DNA from 4 places in the Agrococcus jenensis genome. Region 3 is predicted to be linked to each of the others. Evidence: predicted binding sites of a transcription regulator. Region 3 holds the regulator's gene; each other region holds the start of a gene.
The links. Region 3 encodes HrcA, which represses chaperone genes, less so after heat shock. Its sites were predicted from a motif close to TTNGCACTCGNNNNNNNCGAGTGCNAA; they were not measured.

Region 1 (5,170 bases), 1.9 Mb from region 3:
GAACGATGCTGAACACCGCTTCAGGATCGATCGGTCGCGACCGGGAGCTCGAGCACGAAGCGCGCACCGCCCGAGGGCGAGGCGGTGATCCAGGCGTCGCCGCCGTGTGCCCTCGCGACCTCGCGCACGATCGCGAGGCCGAGACCGGAGCCGCCGTCGTCGCGCGCCCGCCCCTCGTCGAGCCGCACGAAGCGCTCGAACACGCGCTCGCGCTCCGACTCCGGCACGCCGGCCCCGTCGTCGTCGACCCACACCATCGCGCGCCCGTCGCGCACGACCGAGCCGAGCGCGACGGCGTCCCGCGCATGGCGGAGGGCGTTGTCGACGAGGTTGCGGAGCGCCCGGGCGAGCAGCCGCGCGTCGCCGACGACCGGCGCGACGCGCACCGCCGAGCCGTCGGCCACGCGCCCGAGGGCGCGCACCCGCTCCACCTCCGTGAGCGCGAGGTCGTCGAGGTCGACGGGCCGCCGCTGGCCGGCCTCGTGCTCGTCGAGCCGGGCGAGCAGCAGCAGCCCCTCGACGATGCCGTGCATCCGCTCGCCCTCCTCGAGCACGACGTCGGCGAGCTCGCCGGGCGCGGTCGAGTCGGGATGCGCGCGGGACAGCTCGGCGAACTGCCGCATCGACGCGAGCGGCGAGCGCAGCTCGTGTGAGGCGTCGGCGACGAACCGCCGCCGCGCCCTCGCGCCCTCCTCGACGCGCGCGAGCATCCGGTTCATGGTCGCGGCGAGGCGGTCGACCTCGTCGTCGCGGCCGCTCGTCGGCACGCGGCGGTCGAGCGCGGTCGCGTCGATCGCGTCGACCTGCGCGCGCATCCGATCGACCGGCGCGAGGGCACGGCCCACGACGATCCAGACGACCGTCCCGACGAGCACGATCGCGAGCGGCACGGCGATCATGAGCAGCGAGGTCGCGAGCCGCGCGGCGTCGTCGATGTCGGCCGCCGAGCGCGCGACGACGATCGTGCCGGCCGTGACCTCCTGGGCGACGACGACGTAGCGCTCGCCCTCCACGGTCGCCTCGAGCGGCTCCGCGCCGGGCGGCACCGGCACGGCGGTCGCCCGGTCGGCGTTCACCACAACGCCGGTGGCGGAGCGCAGGGCGACGAGCACGTCGTCGTCGCGCTGCACGAGCGCCGCGGTCTGGATCGTGCCGGCGTCGACGCCGTCGGCGAGGGCCGCGAGCTCGTCGCCGAGCTGCTCGGCGACGGAGGCGGTGAGCAGCCGGTCGAGCGACCACACGATGCCGACCGCGCCGAGCCCGAGCGCGACCGCGACGACCGCGAGCGCGGCAGCCGTGATCCGGAGGCGGATGGACGCGCCTTGCGGCGGTGGGCGGTCCGCGTCAGCCACCGTCGGCCGCCAGCCGGTAGCCGGCGCCGCGCACCGTCTGGATGGCATCCCTGCCGAACGGCCGGTCGACCTTGCGCCGGATCCTGCCGACGTAGACCTCGACGATGTTGGGGTCGCCCTCGAAGTCCTCCGACCAGACGTCGTCGAGCAGCTCGGCCTTCGTCACCGCCTCGCCCCGACGGCGCATGAGCAGCTCGAGCACCGCGAGCTCCCGCGCCGTCAGCTCGACCTCGGTGTCGCCGCGGTGCACCGTGCGCGCGGCCGGGTCGAGCCGCAGGTCGCCCGCCTCGAGCACCACCGGCCGCTCGCGCGCGCCGCGCCGCACGAGCGCGCGGATGCGGGCGACGAGCACCGGGAACGAGAACGGCTTCGTGAGCCAGTCGTCGCCGCCGGTGTCGAGGCCCTCGACCTCATCCCACTCGCCGTCCTTCGCGGTGAGGAAGAGCACGGGCGTCCAGTTGCCCTCCGCGCGCATCGTCTGGCAGACCCGGTAGCCGCTCATGCCGGGCATCATCACGTCGAGCAGCACGACGTCGTAGGCGAACTCCCGCACGCGCCAGAGGCCGTCGACGCCGTCGTGGGCGACGTCGACGGTCATGCCCTCTGCGCGGAGCCCGCGCTGGATGCCGTCGGCCAGCCGCACCTCGTCGTCGACCAGGAGCACCCGCATGCGTCGAGCATGCCGCCTGGCGACTGACGCGGCGCTGAACGACGCCGGTCGACGCGGGCGGGTCGGCCGATCTGGGATGATGGAGCCCATGCCTGCCGTCGCCGAGCCCCTCGCGCGGGTCGTGCTCATCGGCGGGGCCTCGGGCTCGGGCAAGTCGCGCATCGCCGAGCGCTCCGGGCTGCCGGTGCTGCGGCTCGACGACTTCTACCGCGAGGGCGACGACCCCGCGCTGCCGCGGCTCGAGACCGGCGAGGTCGACTGGGACCACCCCGGCTCGTGGCACCTCGATCGGGCGGCGGACGCCCTCGAGCAGCTCGCGCGCACCGGCCGCACGAGCGCGCCCGTCTACGACATCTCGCGCAGCGCGACCGTCGGCAGCCGCGACGTCACGCTCGACGGCGCCACGCTCTTCGTCGCCGAGGGCGTCTTCGTCGGCGAGGTCGTGGCCGAGGCGCGCCGCCGCGGCATCCTCGCCGACGCGCTCTGCGTGCACCGCTCCCGCTGGGTGACGATGGGGCTGCGGTTCGCGCGCGACCTCCGCGAGCGCCGCAAGAGCCCCGCGTTCCTCGTGCGCCGCGGCATGCTGCTCGCGCGCCGCGAGCCCGTGATCGTCGCCCGCCTGACCGACGCGGGGTGCCGCCCGGTGCGGGTCCGCGCCGCGAGGCGGATCCTCGCGCGGAGCGCCGGGCGCGCCTGACCGCTCAGCCCTCGACCTGGACCTCCTTGCCGTCGACGATGGCGTAGGTCGCGGTGCGGAACGGCGCCGGGGTGAGCGTCATCGCCACCGCGCCGCTGTCGGCGATGCGCACATCCGTGACGTCGAAGCCCGACGGCTGCGCGACGTCGTCGAAGAGCCGCTTGCCGGGGCCGACGATGGTCGGGAAGACGATGAGCCGCAGCTCGTCGAGGAGACCCTCGGCGATCAGCGTCTGCAGCAGCTGCCACGAGCCGTGCACCTGCAGCTCGCCGTCGCCGCCCTCCTTGAGCGCGCGGATGCGCGCGACGACGTCGTCGCCGATGACCGACTCCGTGCCGCCCCACGTCGCGTCCTCGGGCCGGAGCGTCGTCGAGACGACGTGCTTCGGCGCGGTGTTGAGGCGCTGGGCGACGGGATCGTCGGGGTCGGTCACCTGCGGCCAGTAGTCGGCCATCATCCCGTAGGTGACGCGGCCGAAGAGCAGCGCGTCGGTCTTCGCGAACCACCCCGTGACGACCTCGCCGACGGTCTCGTCGAACGCCGGGGCCACCCATCCGCCGTAGCGGAAGCCACCGGAGGTGTCCTCCTCCGCCCCGCCCGGCCCCTGCATCACGCCGTCCAGCGTCATGAACTCGTGCGCGATCAGTCGCATCTGCGCCCCCTCGGTGTCGGTCGCGTCGGCATCGGCGCCAGCCGCGATCCCATCGAGCATGCGGGGCACCCGGACCCTTCGCAAGGGGTCAGATGCTGCCGAGAGGTCGCTGAGAACGGCTGGCACTCTCCTACCGAGAGTGCTAATCTGGCGTCGCTCCGCGGGGCACGCCCCGAGGGGCTGCCTAAGACACCGGGGACCGTCGCATGGGGGCGACGGCCCGACGTTGAGGAGGTGGTTGTCAATGGCACTGACCTTCGACCCGTTCCGCGAGATGGACCGGATGGCCGCCCGCCTGCTGACGAGCGGAGGCACCGAGCGCTCGTCGAGCTGGATGCCCATGGACCTCTACCGCGCGGGTGATCACTACATCGTGAACGTCGACCTGCCGGGCGTCGACCCCGGCTCGATCGACCTCGACGTGGACGCCAACACGCTGACGATCCAGGCCGAGCGCACGATCGGCGCGGCTGACGGAGCGCAGTGGCTCGCGCAGGAGCGGCCGGCCGGTCGCTACATGCGCCAGCTGGGCCTCGGCAACGACGTCGACCTCGAGCGCATCGAGGCGACGTACGAGCACGGCGTGCTCATGCTGACGATCCCGGTCGCCGAGCGCGCGAAGCCGCGCAAGATCTCGGTCGAGCAGCGCGACCGCCGGTCGCAGCTGAGCGCCGGCGGCTCGGACGAGACCGCTGACGCGTCGCCGCCCTCGGAGTCGGCGAGCACCGGCGCCTGACCTGGCGCAGCGGCGCCTGCCGCAGCGGCGCATCCACGCAGCGGCGCCCCCGTCCCCGCGGCGGGGGCGCCGCTGCGTGCGCGGGGTGACCGGCACCCCCGGCGGATCCGGCGCCCAGCGACGCCTCGACCGCACTATCCGCTCGTGACGCCCCTGACAGCCGGATGCTCCGGGCCGACCGCGCGCCGTGCCTCACGCCGGGCGATCGCGAGCCACGTGCGCGGCCCGGCGAGCCATCCGATGAGCGTCGAGACGACGATCGAGCCGGCGACGTAGATGGCCGCGACGATCCAGAAGCCGATCACCCCGGTCAGCAGCACGAGCAGGCCGAGCAGCCAGCTCGAGAGCGTCGAGAGCACCGCCTGCATGCCGGTGCCGAGCGCGGCGCCTCGGAACGTGACCGCCGCGGCCGCGGGCACGCCGGCCCGGTGCATCCGCCGCGTGCTGAGCCAGCAGCCGAGCGCCATCGCCCCGACCGCGAGCAGCACGAGCCCGAGCACGACGGGCGCGAGCGGCGTGCCGTCGAGCTGCTCGACCCACGCGACCACCGAGCGCCCCCACGCGACGTCGTCGAAGAGATCCACCACCACCGAGCGCACGAGCAGCAGCACGATCGCCGCGACGAGCAGCCCCCACACGAGGCTCGCGCCGGCCGCGACGAGCGCCAGGCCGATGCTGCCGGCGGCCCGCACCGCCGCGCGCTGCCCGGCGTCGAGCGGGTCGGGCGCGACCGCCCGGGCGCGGCTCACCGGCTCGGCTCGCCGCGCAGCTCGACGCGCGCGAGCTCCGCCTCGTCGCGAGCGCGAGCCGCGGCCTCCTCCTGCTCGGCCAGCGCGGCGAAGTCGACCCGCGGCCGGGCCGTCGACAGGAAGAGCCAGCCGAACAGCAGCCCGACGCCGCCCGTCAGCACGATCGCGATGCCGAGCAGCGCGAACAGGGTCGTCCACATCGTGCCGGTCGTGAGCGAGGCGGAGCTCGCGCCGAGGATGAAGAACAGTCCGCCCATGAGCGCCATCGGCCACACCATCACGCCGATGAAGCCGGTCGTCGCCGTCGTGCACAG
Region 2 (5,170 bases), 1.1 Mb from region 3:
TCGGACTCCTGGGCCTCGATACGCGGCCGCCTTCGGCGGCTGCTACTCGACCTTCAGTCCTGCGGACTCAGAAGTCCATGCCACCCGTGGGGTCTGCCGGCATGGCCGACGCCTTCTCGGGCTTGTCGGCGACGACGACCTCGGTCGTGAGGAAGAGGCCGGCGATCGACGCGGCGTTGGCGAGCGCGGACCGCGTCACCTTGACCGGGTCGGAGATGCCCGCGGCGAGCATGTCGACGTACTCGCCCGTGGCGGCGTTGAGGCCGTGGCCCACCGGGAGGTTGCGGACCTTCTCGACCACGACGCCCGGCTCGAGGCCGGCGTTGAGAGCGATCTGCTTGAGCGGAGCGTCGACCGCGACGCGGACGATGTTCGCGCCCGTCGCCTCGTCGCCCGTGAGGTCGAGGCCGTCGAACGCGGTCTTCGCAGCCTGGATGAGCGCGACGCCACCACCGGCGACGATGCCCTCCTCGACAGCAGCCTTCGCGTTGCGGACGGCGTCCTCGATGCGGTGCTTGCGCTCCTTGAGCTCGACCTCGGTCGCGGCACCCGACTTGATGACGGCGACGCCACCGGCGAGCTTCGCGAGGCGCTCCTGGAGCTTCTCGCGGTCGTAATCGCTGTCGGTCGCCTCGATCTCCTGGCGGATCTGGCGCACGCGGCCGGCGATGGCGTCAGCCTCGCCCGCACCCTCGACGATCGTCGTCTCGTCCTTCGTGATGACGACCTTGCGCGCACGGCCGAGCATGTCGAGCGTCGTGTTCTCGAGCTTGAGGCCGACCTCCTCGGAGATGACCTGGCCGCCAGTGAGGATGCCCATGTCGGCGAGCATCGCCTTGCGGCGGTCGCCGAAGCCCGGAGCCTTGACGGCGACGGACTTGAAGATGCCGCGGATCTTGTTCACGACGAGCGTCGCGAGCGCCTCGCCCTCGACGTCCTCGGCGATGATGACGAGCTGCTTGCCCGCCTGGATCACCTTGTCGACGACCGGGAGCAGGTCCTTGATGTTCGAGATCTTCGAGTTGACGATCAGGATGTACGGGTCCTCGAAGACCGTCTCCTGGCGCTCGGGGTCCGTGACGAAGTACTGCGACAGGAAGCCCTTGTCGAAGCGCATGCCCTCGGTCAGCTCGAGCTCGGTGCCGAAGGTGTTCGACTCCTCGACGGTGACGACGCCCTCCTTGCCGACCTTGTCGATGGCCTCGGCGATCAGCGCGCCGATCTCCTCGTCCGCGGCCGAGATCGATGCCGTCGCGGCGATCTCCGCCTTGGTCTCGACCTCCTTGGCGTTCTTCAGCAGCTGCGCGGTGACAGCGGCCGTGGCCTTCTCGATGCCGCGCTTGAGCGTGATCGGGTCGGCGCCTGCGGCGACGTTGCGGAGGCCCTCGCGGACCAGCGCCTGCGCCAGCACGGTGGCCGTCGTCGTGCCGTCACCGGCGACGTCGTCGGTCTTCTTGGCGACCTCCTTGACCAGCTCGGCGCCGATCTTCTCGTAGGGGTCCTCGAGCTCGATCTCCTTGGCGATCGAGACACCGTCGTTCGTGATGGTGGGGGCGCCCCACTTCTTCTCGAGCACGACGTTGCGGCCACGCGGGCCGAGGGTCACCTTCACCGCGTCGGCGAGCGTGTTGAGTCCACGCTCCAGCCCGCGGCGGGCCTCCTCGTTGAATGCGATCATCTTTGCCATTGCAGTCTCGTCCCTCCTGGACGCTGTGGACGTTCAACTGGCACTCCAACAGGGCGAGTGCCAAGGCCCAAGTCTGGCACTCGGCACCTTCGAGTGCAAGCCAAGCACGCTCGGCCTCCGCGACCGGCCGTCGGGGCGGGGCCCGGCGGGGCTACGGCGCGATCGGCGTCGGCGCGTGGTCGACGTCGCCGTCCTCGCTCGGGGCGACGCTCGGCACCGTGCCGGGCGCATCCGTGCCGAGCACGATCGTGATCGGTGAGCCCGAGATGCGGCCGTCCGACTGCAGCGCCTGGCCGACCCCCAGCTGCTGCGCGAGTCCGCGCGCGATGGGCTCGAGCGCGGGGGCGTCGAACCAGACGACCGTGCGGTCGCCGACCTCGGTGGCGGATGCCGTCGCGACGACCGACCAGCCGGCGTCGGAGAGCGCCTGGCCCGCACCTGCGGCGACACCCTGCTCCCCCGTGCCGTCGAGCACCGTGATCGACGCGTCGATCGTCGGATCGATCTGCGAGGGGTCGGCGATCACGAGCGGCTGCTCGGTCGCGACCGGCTCGGGCACCGGCTCGATGCGCAGGCGGTCGAGCAGGAAGAGGCCGACCGCGGTGAGCACGACCGCCACCGCGAGCGCGGCGAGCAGGATCGCCCAGCGCGGCCAGCGGGTGTCGCCCGTGCTGCGGTGCGCGCCGACGCGGTGCGTGCGGCTCATGCGCCGTCGCGCAGTCGCAGCAGCCGGCGCACGAGCATCGGGTCGTGGTGGAGCGCCTGCGGCGTCTCGATCGCCGCGTCGAGCACCTGGTAGTAGCGCGTGGTCGACCAGCCGAACTCGGTCCGGATGGCCCGGGCCTTCGCGCCGCCGTGGCTCGACCAGCCCGCCTCGAAGTCGAGCACTGCGCGGATGCGCTCCTCCCGCGCCCGTGCGAGGTCGTCCGCCGCCGCACCCGGGTCGGTCGGCGCATCCGTCGCCTCGCCGATGCCGACGTGCTCGGGCCTGGCTGCCTCGGCGGCCGCGAACGCGAGGGCCGCCGCTTCGTCGGCAGTGCCCTTCGAGCGTTGGCGGGGCTCGGTCGACATGGAGTCGATCCTAGGCGTGGCGTCGCGTTCTGCCCGCCGCGAAACGCGCTCCGCCGCGGCGTAGCATCGAGGCATGACCGATCGAATCGAACGCTCCGACTCCGAGTGGCGCGAGACCCTCGCCCCCGACGCCTACCGCGTGCTGCGCCAGGCCGGCACGGAGCGCCCCTGGACCGGTGCGCTGCTCGACGAGCAGCGCCAGGGCGTCTACGCGTGCGGCGCGTGCGGCAACGAGCTCTTCGACGACCAGACGAAGTTCGACGCCGGCTGCGGCTGGCCGAGCTTCTACGAGGCCCGCGAGGACGCCGTCGAGCTCATCGAGGACCGCTCGCTCGGCATGGTGCGCACCGAGGTGCGCTGCGCCAAGTGCGGCAGCCACCTCGGCCACCTCTTCGACGACGCCCCGCAGACGCCGACCGGCGACCGGTTCTGCATGAACTCGCTCGCGATGACCTTCACGCCCGAGTCCTGACCGGGCGGCTGCCAGCTCGATCGGGCTGAGCGCGGACGCAGGCGGCCCGCGTCGCCGCCTGTGCGCTCAGACCGATCGAGCTGCCGCGCGCGCCGGGCGGCGGATGGCCGAGACGCCGACCGCCGCGATCGTGAGCGCCGCGCCGAGCAGCGACCAGGTCGTGACGGGGTGCCCGGCGGGGAAGACGACGTCGAGCAGCACCGACGTCACCACCTGGCCGCAGATGACGCCGAGGCCCATGGTGAGCACGCCCAGGTGGTGGACGGCGACCGACATGAGCGCGATGAAGACGATGCCGAGCACGCCGCCGACGTAGAGCCAGGGCTCCGTGGGCAGCGGTGCTCCGCGCACGCCCACGAGGGTCTGGACGAGCACGAAGAGCGCGAGCGCGATCGTGCCGACGACGAAGTTCGACACCGTCTGCGCGATCGCCGACTGCGCGTGCCGCTGCACGAGACCGCCCATCGCCTGCTGCAGCGACTGCAGCAGGCCGGCGAGGAACGGCAGCACGATGAGCCACGCGCCCTCGAGCTCGCCCGTGCCGACGAGGGCGAGGCCCACGGCGACGAGCGCGAGCACCCCACCGACGACGCGTGGCGGCGTGATGGCCTTCCTCGCCAGGCCGCCGAGGCCCATCCGGTCGACGGCGAGCCCGCTCATCGTCTGGCCGGCGACGACGCCGACCGTGTAGAGCGCGACGCCGAGCGTGCCGACGACGATGCCCTGGGTGGCGACGAGGAAGGCGCCGAGCAGACCCGTCGTCGCGTACCACCACGGCATCGAGCCGTCGCGGATCACGCCGATGAGGCGGCGCACGCCCGCTCGGGCGCCCGGCCACACGACGAGCAGGAGGGCGAGCACCGCGGTGCCGATGCCGAACGAGATGAGGGCGGCGAGCATGCCGTGCTCGAGGCGGGCGCCGAGCTCGCCGTTCACGCGGCTCTGCAGCGCGAGGCCGGTGCCGGCCCCGATCGATGCGAGCAGCCAGAGGAAGGCGGTCATGCGAGCTCCAGCGGGGTGAGGTCGGGGCGGGGATCGGTCGCGAGCCGCGCGAGCCGGATGACGTCGAAGCGCTCGTCGCGGCCGTGCTCGTCGACGTAGCGGAGCCGCTGCCGCTCGACGCCCTCTCGCACGAACCCCGCGCGCTCCGCCACTGCGACGGAGGCCGGGTTGTTGGCCCTCGCGCCGAGCTCGAGCCGGTGGAAGCCGTCGGCGAAGAGGCTGCGGGAGCGCGTGTCGAGCGCGCGGGCCGCGAGCCCGCGGCCGCGAGCGGCAGGGGCGAGCCAGTACGACATCCAGGCGGTGCCGTGGCGGAGGTCGCGATCGGCAGCCGAGATGCAGCCGACCGCGATGCCGTCGACGTCGATCGCGAGCGCGTCGTCGGCGATGTCGGCGAGGTAGGCGTGCGCCTCGTCGAGCGTGCGGATGGGCGGCGCCTGGCGGTGCAGATCCTCGGATGCCGCGAACGCGGCGAGCACGGCCGCCGCGTCGCGCTCGGGGTTCCAGGGACGCAGGCGGCTCACTGGGCAAGCCTAGAATGGCTGACGGTCCCGGGCGAACCGGGCCGCGCCTCCTTAGCTCAGTGGTAGAGCAACGCTCTTGTAAAGCGTAGGTCGTCAGTTCAATCCTGACAGGGGGCTCCGCTCGGCCGTCGGGGCGCTGCCTCTTCGCGGACGCGCGTGTTCCGGGCGACACGGACCGGGCTGCGCGCGCGGCATTGCGCGTCGTGCTGAGATGCAGCCATGGAGGACAGCACGGCTGATGCGTTCACGGTCGCTCACGCGCGCACGCTGGTCTTCGGCGACTTCCGCAGCAGCATCGATGCCGCCGTGATGGCGCTGCTCGACGGCGACGAAGCGCTCGAGGTCGCCGAGCTGGCCGGGGCGAGCCCTTCGCTGGGCTGGTCGGAGGCGCGAGCGCTCGTCCGGCGCGCGCATTCG
Region 3 (5,170 bases):
CGGGCATCGAGGTCGACGTCGTCGGCACCGAGGAGGGCACCGTCTACCGGCCTGTGGGCTTCGACGGCACCGAGGCGACGCGCGCGGCGAGCATCGAGCCGCAGCAGGACTTCGGCCCCGACGGCGAGCCGTTCCTGCAGCCGGGCGACTCGGTCGACCAGCGCATCCGCGTCGCCGGCATGCAGATCCATGCCCCGATGCGCGTGATCGCGGTCGAGGAGGAGCCGAGCACCCACGTCGTCATCGTCGGCTCGCTCGAGGGCCACCCGCTCGCCGGCGAGGAGCGCTTCACCGTCGAGATCGCCGAGGACGAGACCGTCTTCCTGCACTTCCGGGCGATCGTCCGGCAGGACGCCTTGTGGGCCCGGCTCGGCACCCCGTTCGCGCGGGCGCTCCGGCGCCGCTACCACGACCGGTTCATGGACGTGCTGCGCTCGATCGACGTCCGCTGACGATGGGGCGGCTGCCGGAGGGCGAGGCCGCGCCGACGGACGGGCGGCTGCCGCTGGGCACCGCCGTCGACGGCCCGTTCGGCGTCTACCTGCACGTGCCGTTCTGCTCGGTGCGGTGCGGCTACTGCGACTTCAACACCTACACGGCCGATGAGCTTCGCGGTGCGACGCGCGCCGGCTACCCGGACGACGTCGCCGCCGAGATCGCGCTCGCCGCGGCCTCGCTCGCCGAGCTCGGCCCGCTGCGACCGGCGCAGACGGTCTTCTTCGGCGGCGGCACGCCCACGCTGCTGCCGGCGGGCGACCTGCTGACCATGCTCGCGGGCGTGCGGGATGCCTTCGGGCTCGCCCCGGATGCGGAGGTCTCGGTCGAGGCGAACCCCGACTCGATCGACGCAGGCGGCCTCGCGCAGCTGCGCGCGGGCGGCGTCACGCGCGTCTCGTTCGGGATGCAGTCGGCCGTGCCGCACGTGCTCGCGGCGCTCGACCGCACCCACGACCCCGAGCGCGTGCCGCTCGTCGTCGGCTGGGCGCGCGACGCCGGCCTCGAGGTCTCCGTCGACCTCATCTACGGGGCGCCGGGGGAGTCGCTCGACGACTGGCAGCGGTCGCTCGACGCGGCCGTCGCGATGGAGCCGGACCACATCTCGGCCTACGCGCTCATCGTCGAGGACGGCACCGCGCTCGCCCGCCGCATCCGCAAGGGCGAGCTCACCGCGCCCGACGACGACCTGCAGGCCGCGATGTACGAGGCGGCGGATGCGACGCTCGGCGCCGCCGGGTTCGAGTGGTACGAGGTGTCGAACTGGGCGCGCGGCGACCGCGTCGCCCGCCACAACCTCGCCTACTGGCGCGGCCAGGACTGGTGGGGCTTCGGGCCCGGCGCGCACAGCCACGTCGGCGGCGTGCGCTGGTGGAACGTCAAGCATCCGGCCGCCTACCGCGACCGGCTGCTCGCCGGCGCCTCGCCCGCGCTCGCGCGCGAGGTGCTCGACGACGAGACGCGCCGCGTCGAGCGGGTGCTGCTCGAGTCGCGCATCGTCGACGGCCTGCCGATCTCGATGCTCGAGCCGGAGGGGCGCCGCGAGGTCGCGGGCCTCATCGCCGACGAGCTCATCGACGGAGGAGCCGCCCTCGCCGGCCGGGTGGTCCCGACGCTGCGAGGGCGGCTCCTGGCCGACGCGGTGGTGCGGCGGCTGCTGCCCTGAGGCTGCGGCCTACTTCACGAGCCGCCAGTTGAACGGGTAGCGGTACGAGCCGCCGCTGTTGACGCGCATGGCGCCGACGATCGAGAAGATCACCTGGAGCAGGCCCGGCACCCACCAGAGGATGAGCAGGATGAAGCCGATCCCGACGAAGCTCAGGATGGTGCCGACGACGAGCAGTCCGACGGTGACGATCGTCATGAGGATGCCGAAGTTCAGCGCCTCCTTCGACTCCTGCCTCGCGAACGCGCTCCGGTCCTTGTAGATCATGTAGACGATGAGCGGCCCGACCCAGCCGCCGTAGCCACCGGTGACGATCGTCGAGAGGCCGGAGAGATGACCCCACATGCCGGCGTTCTTCTCGTCGACGGGCGACATCGGCGCGGCGGCCGCGTACTGCGGCTGCCCGGGGGCGCCGTACTGCGGCTGCTGGCCGTACTGCTGCGGGCCGCCGTACTGCTGGCCCGACTGCGGCTGGCCGTACTGCGGCTGGCCGTAGGGAGGCTGACCAGGCTGCCCCGGCTGACCCTGGCCGAACTGGCCCTGCCCGTACTGGCCCTGCCCTGACTGGCCCTGGCCGTACTGCGGGGCGCTCGAGCCGGCACCGCCGAAGGGCTGCTCGCCGGGGCGGGGGGCGGCCGATGCGCCGCCGGATGCCTGCTGGCCCTGCTGCCACTCCTGGCCGGCCTGCGGGGCGCCGCCGAACGCGGGCGGTCCGGGCACCTCAGCGGGGGAGGAGAAGGACTGCGCGGGCTGGCCCACGCCGGGCGCGGGCGCCGCAGGAGCGCTCGGGGCGGCGTGCTGCTCATGGGTGACGTCGAAGCCCTCCGGGTGCTCCGGGGGAACGGGCTGCTCCCCGCGGGGAGCGTTGGGATCGGTCATGGCATGCCTTTCGTGTCGGCCTCGCGGAGCGCGGGGCGTCGCGGGCCCATTGTGCGCCCGATCGGCTGTGCATGGCATCCGAGACTTCGCGCCGCTCGCGGTAGGATTGGCAGTCAGACGACGGGAGTGCCAAGGGGTGCGTCCACAGCGGATGCGTCCCCACCGGACGAGAGGAGCGCGGATGGTCTCGGATCGCGGCCTCGATGTGCTGCGGGCCATCGTGCAGGACTACGTGGCGATGCGCGAGCCGGTGGGCTCGAAGTCGATCGTCGAGCGCCACGCGTTCGGCGTCTCCGCCGCCACCATCCGCAACGACATGGCGCTCCTCGAGGAGGAGGAGCTCATCGTCGCTCCGCACACCTCCTCCGGGCGGGTGCCGACCGACAAGGGCTACCGCGTGTTCGTCGACCGGCTGCAGCGCATGCAGCCCCTCACCGCCGCGCAGCGCGTGGCCATCACGCGCTTCCTCGACGAGGCCGTCGACCGCGACGACGTGCTCGCGCGCACCGCGCGCCTGCTCTCGAGCCTCACGAACCAGGTCGCGCTCGTCCAGGTGCCGATGCGGCGCCCCGCAGGGGTGCGCCGCGTCGAGCTCGTCGCGGTCGCCGAGACGCGGCTGCTCGCGGTGCTCATCCTCGACTCCGGCCGCGTGGAGCAGCGGGTGCTCGACGCGCAGCAGCGCATCGAGCCCGAGCAGGCGACCGCGCTCGGCCGCGCCTTCACCGAGACCACCGCCGAGCTGCCGCCGGCCGAGGCCGTCCAGCGGCTCTCGTCGGCAGCCGCATCCGCCCCGCCGTCGCTGCACGCGGCGACCTCGGCGGTCGCGACCGCGCTCACCGAGATGCTGCAGGCCGCCGGCGGCGACCGCATCGTGATGGCGGGCGCCTCGCACCTCGTGCGCGAGGAGCGCGACTTCCACGGCCGGGTGACCCCCGTGCTCGACGCGATCGAGGAGCAGGTCACGCTGCTGCGCCTCTTCGACGAGATGGGCGCGGAGGGCGAGGTCGCGACCCGCATCGGCCGCGAGCTCTCGGGCCCGCTCGGCGAGGCGGCCGTCGTGGCGTCGACCTACAGCGACTCGAGGCTCGAGGGGCACGTGGGCGTGCTGGGCCCGACCCGGATGGACTACGCAGGGAACATGGCCGCGGTGCGCGCAGTTGCGCGCTACCTGACGCGGCTGCTGAGCGAGGACTGAGTGACTGACCACTACGAGACCCTCGGCGTCGCGCGCGACGCCGGCCAGGACGAGATCAAGAAGGCGTACCGCCGGCTGGCTCGCGAGCTGCACCCGGACGTGAACCCGAGCGCAGACGCGGCGGAGCGGTTCAAGACCGTCACGCACGCGTACGACGTGCTCGGCGACGCCCAGTCGCGCGCCGAGTACGACCGCGGGCCGTCGGGCGGCGCGGGTGCCTTCGGGTTCGGCGACATCTTCGAGCAGTTCTTCGGCGGCGGCGGCCGCTCGCAGGCACCGCGGTCGAGGCGGCAGCCGGGGCAGGACAGCCTGCTGCGCGTCGACCTCGACCTCGCCGACGTCGTCTTCGGCGTGCACCGCGAGCTGCGCGTGCAGACGGCCGTGCTGTGTGAGACGTGCGGCGGCGCGTGCACCGCGCCCGGCACGAGCCCCGAGCGCTGCACGATGTGCGGCGGCTCCGGCCACGTGCAGCGGCAGGTGCGCTCGCTGCTCGGCAACGTCGTGACGAGCCAGCCGTGCGCGGTCTGCCAGGGCTACGGCAGCGTCATCCCCGAGCCCTGCCCGACGTGCGCGGGCCACGGCCGCGTGCGCGCCGAGCGCAGCATCCCGGTCGACATCCCCGCGGGCGTCGACACCGGGCTGCGCATCCAGATGCCCGGCCAGGGCGAGGTCGGCGAGGCCGGCGGACCGGCAGGCACGCTCTACCTCGAGGTGAACGTGCGGCACCACGACGTCTTCAGCCGCGCAGGGGACGACCTGCTCGGCACCCTCGAGGTGTCGATGCCGGATGCGGCGCTCGGTGCGCGCGCGACCGTCGAGGCGATCGACGGGCCCGTCGACGTCGAGGTGCGCCCCGGCACGCAGTCCGGCGACGTCATCACGATCGCCGACCGCGGCGTCACGCGCCTGCGCGGCGCCGGCCGCGGCGACCTGAAGCTCGGCGTGCAGGTGGTGACGCCGCAGCGCGTCGACCGTCGCACCGAGGAGCTGCTGCGCGAGCTGCGCGACCGCACGAAGGCGCCCGCGCCGCACCTCGCGCAGTTCAAGCAGGGGCTGTTCGCGAAGATGCGCGACCGCCTCCGCCTCTGATGGCCCACTGCTACTGGCACGACGAGCTCGAGGGCTCGGTCGCCGGCGACGTGGTGACGCTCACCGGCGAGGAGGCGCACCACGCCGCCGTCGTCTCCCGCATGCGACGCGGCGAGCGCGTGCTCGTCAGCGACGGCCGCGGCACCCTCGCCGAGGGCGTGATCGACCGCGCCGAGAAGGACGGGGTCGACGTGGTGCTGCACCGCATCGAGCACGTGCCGCCGCCCACGCCGCGCATCGCCCTCGCCCAGGCGCTCGCCAAGGGCGACCGGGCCGAGCTCGCCGTGCAGGCGTCGACCGAGCTCGGCGTCGATGTGATCGTGCCCTGGCAGGCGCGCCGGAGCGTC
Region 4 (5,170 bases), 1.2 Mb from region 3:
ACCTCTGCACCGACAACGGCGCCATGATCGCCGCGGTGGGCGCGATGCTCGTCGCGCGCGGGGACGCACCGAGCTCGGCGGGCTTCGCGGCGGAGTCGACGCTCGAGGCGAGCACGGTGCAGGTGCGCTGACGCCCCGCGGCGAGCCCTCGCGCGGCGCCGGGTGCGGCGGATGCACAGGCCGGCCTGGCAGGATCGGGAGCCGGGATCCGTCGAGGGGGCACAGCATGAGCGCGACCGCATGGCAGCAGCAGGGCTGGGGCGCGCCGCCGCAGCAGCCCGCGGCCTGGCCAACGGTCCCGCAGCAGGCGTGGTCGGCGCCGACGCACCCCGGACCCCGGACCAACCTGCTCGCGGTCCTCGCCATCGTCGCCGCGGCGGCGGGGACGACGATCCTCCTGGGGCTCGGCAGCATCGCCGCGATCGTCCTCGGCGCCATCGCGCTCGCGCAGATCCGGCGCACGGGCGACGACGGCCGGCTGCTCGCGATCTGGTCGATCGTGCTCGGCGCCGTCACGCTCGTCGGCCTCATCGCCGCGACCGTCGCGGGCATCGCGATGATCGTCACCATCGTGGAGCAGCTGCCCGCCTCGGGCATCTGACGTGGCGCCGACCGCCGGGTCGGTCCTGATCGCGCCTCGAGGGGCGCGGATCGCCGGGCGGAATCTAGGATTCCTCGCGCCTGACCAGGGTACGGTGGTGCTCGCGCAGTCGCGCATCGCAAGGAGGATCCCGTGAGCGACCAGTTCCCACCGGCCGACGGCCGATTCCGTCGACCCGACCAGGAGGGTGCCGCCGGCGACTCCGCCGACAGCGCCCAGCCCGCCGCCGACTTCGGCCAGCAGGCCCAGCCGTCGCCGTCGTTCGGCCAGGCACCCGACGCGGGCCAGCCCGCCCCGTCCTACGGTCAGGCCCCGACCTACGGCCAGGCGCCGTCGTACGGCCAGGCGCCGTCGCAGGACGCGCAGGGCTTCGGCTCGAGCGCTCCCGCCTACGGCCAGCAGCAGGCCCAGCAGCCGTCCTACGGCCAGGCCTCGACGCCCGACCAGGGCTACGGCCAGCAGCCGTCGTACGGCCAGGCGTCGACGCCCGACCAGGGCTACGGTCAGCAGCCTGCCTACGGCCAGGGCTACGCCCAGCCGTCGGCGCCCGCCGAGCAGGGCTACGGCCAGCAGCCGTACGGCCAGCAGCCCGCCTACGGGCAGCAGACCGGCTACAGCGACCCCGCGGCCGGCTACGGCCAGCAGGGCTTCGCCCAGCCGGGCCAGAAGAAGCTCAAGGGCATCACGATCGCCGCGCTCATCGTGTCGGGCCTCAGCCTCATCGGTGCCTTCATGAGCGGCATCGGCCTGCTCGGCGGCATCGTCGGCGCGATCCTCGGCTTCGTCGCCATGAAGAAGAACCCCGAGGCGAAGCCGTGGCCGCTCATCGCGGCGCTCGCCGGCGTCGTCGCGACCGTGATCTCGATCGTCGTGATCGTGATCCTGCTCGTGAGCTGGATCCCGTACCTCATCGCGATCGGGCAGATGTAGCAGCCCTCGCACGACGACGGAGCCCGCGGCCGAACGGTCGCGGGCTCCGTCGTGCTCAGGGGGTCGCGGGTGTCATGGGGGTCATGGGCGATCGGCCAGGATCGCCCGATGCCGCCCGCCGACGCGCGTCGCGATGAGCGTGGCCCTGCTGTCGCCCTTGAGCTTGAGCCGCTTGCGCAGCGCGGCCGGGTCGACGTCGGCGCCCCGCTTCTTGATCTCGAGGTCGCCGATGCCGAGCTCGCGCAGCCGCTGCGCGATGCGCCGCTCGTCGAGGGGGAGCGTCTCGCGCACGCGGAACGCCTGCGCGAGCGGGGTCGCGACGTGGCGGTCGGCCGAGAGGTAGGCGATGCCGTCGCTCACCCCGGTCGCGCCCAGGCGGTCGGCGAGCGCGCCGATGAGCTCCGCGCGGATCACCGCGCCGGCGGGCTCGTAGAGCCACTCGCCGAGCTCGCCCGGCTCAGGATGGCTCGCCTCACCGGTCAGCTCCTCCGCGCCCTCGTCGCTCAGCACGAGCGCGCTGCGGGCGACGCCGGGGCGCGCGAGCGCCCCGGTCCACACGACCGCCTCGACCGTCTCGAGGCCGTCCGTGACCCACTGGTGCTCGGCATCCGCCGGCAGCAGCGCGCGATCGATGCCGGGCGCGAGCTTGACCCCGGTCGGCTGCGCGGCCGCGCGGGCGAAGACGGCGTCGAGGGCGGGCGACCAGTCCGCGGGGTCGTTGAGCCGGCGTGCGCCGTCGCGACGGGCGGGGTCGAACCACAGCGCCTCCGCGTCGACCGGCGTCTCGAGCGCGTCGCCGTGGAGCACGGTCGCGTGCCACGCGGCGAGGTTGAACGCGGCGATCGCGGCGGTCGCCTCGTCGCGCTCGACGGCGGTGACCTCGAGGCCGAGCGTCGCGAAGGCGAGCGCGTCGGCGCCGATCCCGCAGCCCAGGTCGGCGACCGAGACGATGCCCGCGCGGCGCATCCTGCCGGCGTGGTGGGCGGCGACGCGGAGCCGCGTCGCCTGCTCGAGCCCGGCCTCCGTGAAGAGCATCCCGGCAGCGAACTCGCCGAACTTCGCCCGCGCGCGGCGGCGGAGCCGCGCCTGCGACAGCACCGCGGCGACGAGCGCCGGCGCGTGGCCGTCGGCGCGCAGCCGCGACACCTCCCGGACGACGTCGGAGCGGTCGTCGAGCTGCGCCTCCGCACGCTCGAGCAGCGCGAGGCCGTCCTTCGACAGCAGCAGTCGCAGCTCCTCGGCGTCCATCGCTCCATCCAAGCACCGGCGCGGCGCGGCGCCGGTCGCGAGGGTGCCTGACGGCCGGATCGCTGGCACTCATGTTGACCGAGTGCCAGCCGACCGCCTAGGCTTGCTCTGGCGTCCGGCCCGTCCGGACGCGCCCCAGAGTCTGACAAGAAAGAGGCAACCGTGTCGGTTTCCATCAAGCCGCTCGAGGACCGCATCGTCATCAAGCAGGTCGAGGCAGAGACGACGACCGCGAGCGGTCTCGTCATCCCTGACACCGCCAAGGAGAAGCCCCAGGAGGGCGAGGTCGTGGCAGTGGGCCCCGGTCGCATCGACGACAACGGCAACCGCGTTCCGATCGACGTCGCCGTCGGCGACAAGGTGCTGTACTCCAAGTACGGCGGCACCGAGGTGAAGTTCGGCGCCGACGAGTACCTCGTGCTCTCGGCTCGCGACGTGCTCGCCATCGTCGAGCGCTGACCCAGCGACGATCCCGTCGGCGGCGCCCCCTCGAGGGGGCGCCGCCTTCGCCGTTCCAGGAGGAGCGATGAGCGAGCCGCGCACGACCACCGGACTCTGGTACGCGATCTTCGCGTACACGTTCTGGGGCGTCGTCCCGATCTACCTGCAGCTCACCCGCGGCATCGACGGCTTCGAGCTCATCGGCTGGCGCGTGATCGCGTCGGTCGTGGTGGCCTTCGCGCTCGTCGCGGCGACGCGCGGCTGGGGGCGCCTCGCCGCCGTGCTGCGCAGCCGCCGCGACACCGGGTCGCTCGTGCTCGCCGGCTTCGCGGTGCTCGTGAACTGGACCGCGTTCTTCCTCGGCGTGCTCTCGGACCGCGTGCTCGAGACGAGCCTCGGCTACTTCCTCAACCCGCTCGTGAGCGTCGTGCTGGCCGTGCTCTTCCTCGGGGAGCGGCTCCGGCCGGTGCAGTGGGTCGCCGTGGGCCTCGGGGCGCTCGGCGTGCTCGTGATGGTGATCGGCTACGGCGAGGTGCCCTGGATCGGGCTCACCGTCGCGGTGTCGTTCGGCATCTACGGCCTCATCAAGAAGCGCGTCGGCGGCTCGGTGGATGCGCTCTCGGGCTTCACGATCGAGACGGTCGCGGCGCTCCCCGCGTCGCTCGTCATGATGGGCGTCGCGATCGCCGCCAACGGGCTCACGGTGGGCGCGAACGGTGCCGCCGGCATCTGGGGCACCGCGCTGCTCGGCCTCGTCACGGCCATCCCGCTGCTCGCCTTCGCGTCGGCCGCCCGCCGCATCTCCCTCACGGCCCTGGCGTTCACCCAGTACCTCGCGCCGATCATCTCGTTCCTGTTCGGCGCGTTCGTGATGCTCGAGCCGATGCCGCTCGAGCGCTGGATCGGCTTCGCGCTCGTCTGGGCGTCGCTCGTGCTGGTGTCGACGGACCTGCTCGGCCGACACATCCGCGGGCACCGCGCGAGGCCGCGCGCCGCCTGACGCGTCCGCGCAGCGCTGGGGCGACGCGGCCTCCGGCCGCTCGGGCTACGCGGCCTCCGGCCGCTGGGGCTACGCGACCTCCGGCCGCTTCTGGCGGAACATGCGCGCCGGCCACTCGTCGCCGTCCCAGACCTGCACGATGCCCCACGCGACGGCCGCGATAGGCACCGACAGCACCGCGCCGACGATGCCGCCGAGCACGGTGCCGATCGTGAGCGCGATGAGGATCACGAGCGCGTGCAGCCGCAGCGACCTGCCCATCACGACGGGCTGCAGGAAGTTGCCCTCGAGCTGGTTGACGACCACGACCGCGCCCAGCACGACGAGCGCGACCACCGGGCCGTTGGCGACGAGCGCGACGAGCGTGGCGAGCGCGCCGGCGATCGTCGCGCCCACGAGCGGCACGAAGGCCAGCAGGAAGACGAGCACCGCGAGCGGCAGCGCGAGCGGCACCTGCGCGATGGCGAGCACGACGCCGATGCCGATGGCGTCCACGGCCGCGACGACCGCGGTGCCGCGCACGTAGCCGCCGAGCGTCTCGACCGTCTTGGCGCCGATGCGCTTGCCGCGCGCGTACCGCTCGCCCTCGAAGGGGCGCAGCAGGAACTCCCAGATGCGCGGGCCGTCCTTGAGGAAGAAGAAGAGCACGACCACCATGAGCGCGAAGCCGGTGAGGAAGTTCGCGGCGGCGGCGGCGCCGGCCGCGGCGCCGGAGCCGAACTGGGCGCTCGTCAGGAAGCCCACGACCGCCTCGCGCGCCTGCTGGATCTGCTCCGGGGTCGGCGCGAACGGCAGGGTCGAGACCCACTCCAGCACCCGGTCGATGCCGCCCGACGCGCGCTCCACGAGCTCGCCCGACTGCGAGCGCACCGCGTTCACGATCAGCCAGCCGACGCCGCTCAGCACGGCGACGATCGCGACGAGCGAGATCGTGGTCGCGAGCCAGCTCG

Region 1: EDD26_RS03890 (Hsp20/alpha crystallin family protein) is a predicted target of HrcA. The motif match lies at 3,491-3,517, and genes of this name have one in related genera.
Region 2: groL (chaperonin GroEL) is a predicted target of HrcA. The motif match lies at 1,725-1,751, and genes of this name have one in related genera.
Region 4: groES (co-chaperone GroES) is a predicted target of HrcA. The motif match lies at 2,842-2,868, and genes of this name have one in related genera.

Annotation. Positions count from the first base shown of each region.
Region 1 covers NZ_RKHJ01000001.1:788,168-793,337, forward strand. Annotated here, with positions in the region: gene EDD26_RS03870 (sensor histidine kinase) at 21-1,352, opposite strand; gene EDD26_RS03875 (response regulator transcription factor) at 1,345-2,022, opposite strand; gene EDD26_RS03880 (uridine kinase family protein) at 2,111-2,719, shown strand; gene EDD26_RS03885 (dihydrofolate reductase family protein) at 2,724-3,431, opposite strand; gene EDD26_RS03890 (Hsp20/alpha crystallin family protein) at 3,616-4,107, shown strand; gene EDD26_RS03895 (hypothetical protein) at 4,242-4,856, opposite strand; gene EDD26_RS03900 (hypothetical protein) at 4,853-5,170, opposite strand, start outside.
Region 2 covers NZ_RKHJ01000001.1:1,595,564-1,600,733, reverse strand. Annotated here, with positions in the region: gene groL (chaperonin GroEL) at 68-1,687, opposite strand; gene EDD26_RS07890 (LytR C-terminal domain-containing protein) at 1,839-2,393, opposite strand; gene EDD26_RS07885 (DUF3263 domain-containing protein) at 2,390-2,758, opposite strand; gene msrB (peptide-methionine (R)-S-oxide reductase MsrB) at 2,832-3,230, shown strand; gene EDD26_RS07875 (DMT family transporter) at 3,297-4,232, opposite strand; gene EDD26_RS07870 (GNAT family N-acetyltransferase) at 4,229-4,753, opposite strand; tRNA gene EDD26_RS07865 (tRNA-Thr) at 4,799-4,870, shown strand; gene EDD26_RS07860 (hypothetical protein) at 4,973-5,170, shown strand, end outside.
Region 3 covers NZ_RKHJ01000001.1:2,664,899-2,670,068, reverse strand. Annotated here, with positions in the region: gene EDD26_RS13115 (DUF1990 domain-containing protein) at 1-452, shown strand, start outside; gene hemW (radical SAM family heme chaperone HemW) at 455-1,660, shown strand; gene EDD26_RS13105 (DUF4870 domain-containing protein) at 1,670-2,539, opposite strand; gene hrcA (heat-inducible transcriptional repressor HrcA) at 2,721-3,734, shown strand; gene EDD26_RS13095 (DnaJ C-terminal domain-containing protein) at 3,735-4,823, shown strand; gene EDD26_RS13090 (16S rRNA (uracil(1498)-N(3))-methyltransferase) at 4,823-5,170, shown strand, end outside.
Region 4 covers NZ_RKHJ01000001.1:1,461,376-1,466,545, forward strand. Annotated here, with positions in the region: gene tsaD (tRNA (adenosine(37)-N6)-threonylcarbamoyltransferase complex transferase subunit TsaD) at 1-131, shown strand, start outside; gene EDD26_RS07270 (DUF4190 domain-containing protein) at 227-601, shown strand; gene EDD26_RS07275 (hypothetical protein) at 734-1,531, shown strand; gene EDD26_RS07280 (class I SAM-dependent methyltransferase) at 1,613-2,779, opposite strand; gene groES (co-chaperone GroES) at 2,942-3,238, shown strand; gene rarD (EamA family transporter RarD) at 3,306-4,220, shown strand; gene EDD26_RS07295 (AI-2E family transporter) at 4,290-5,170, opposite strand, start outside.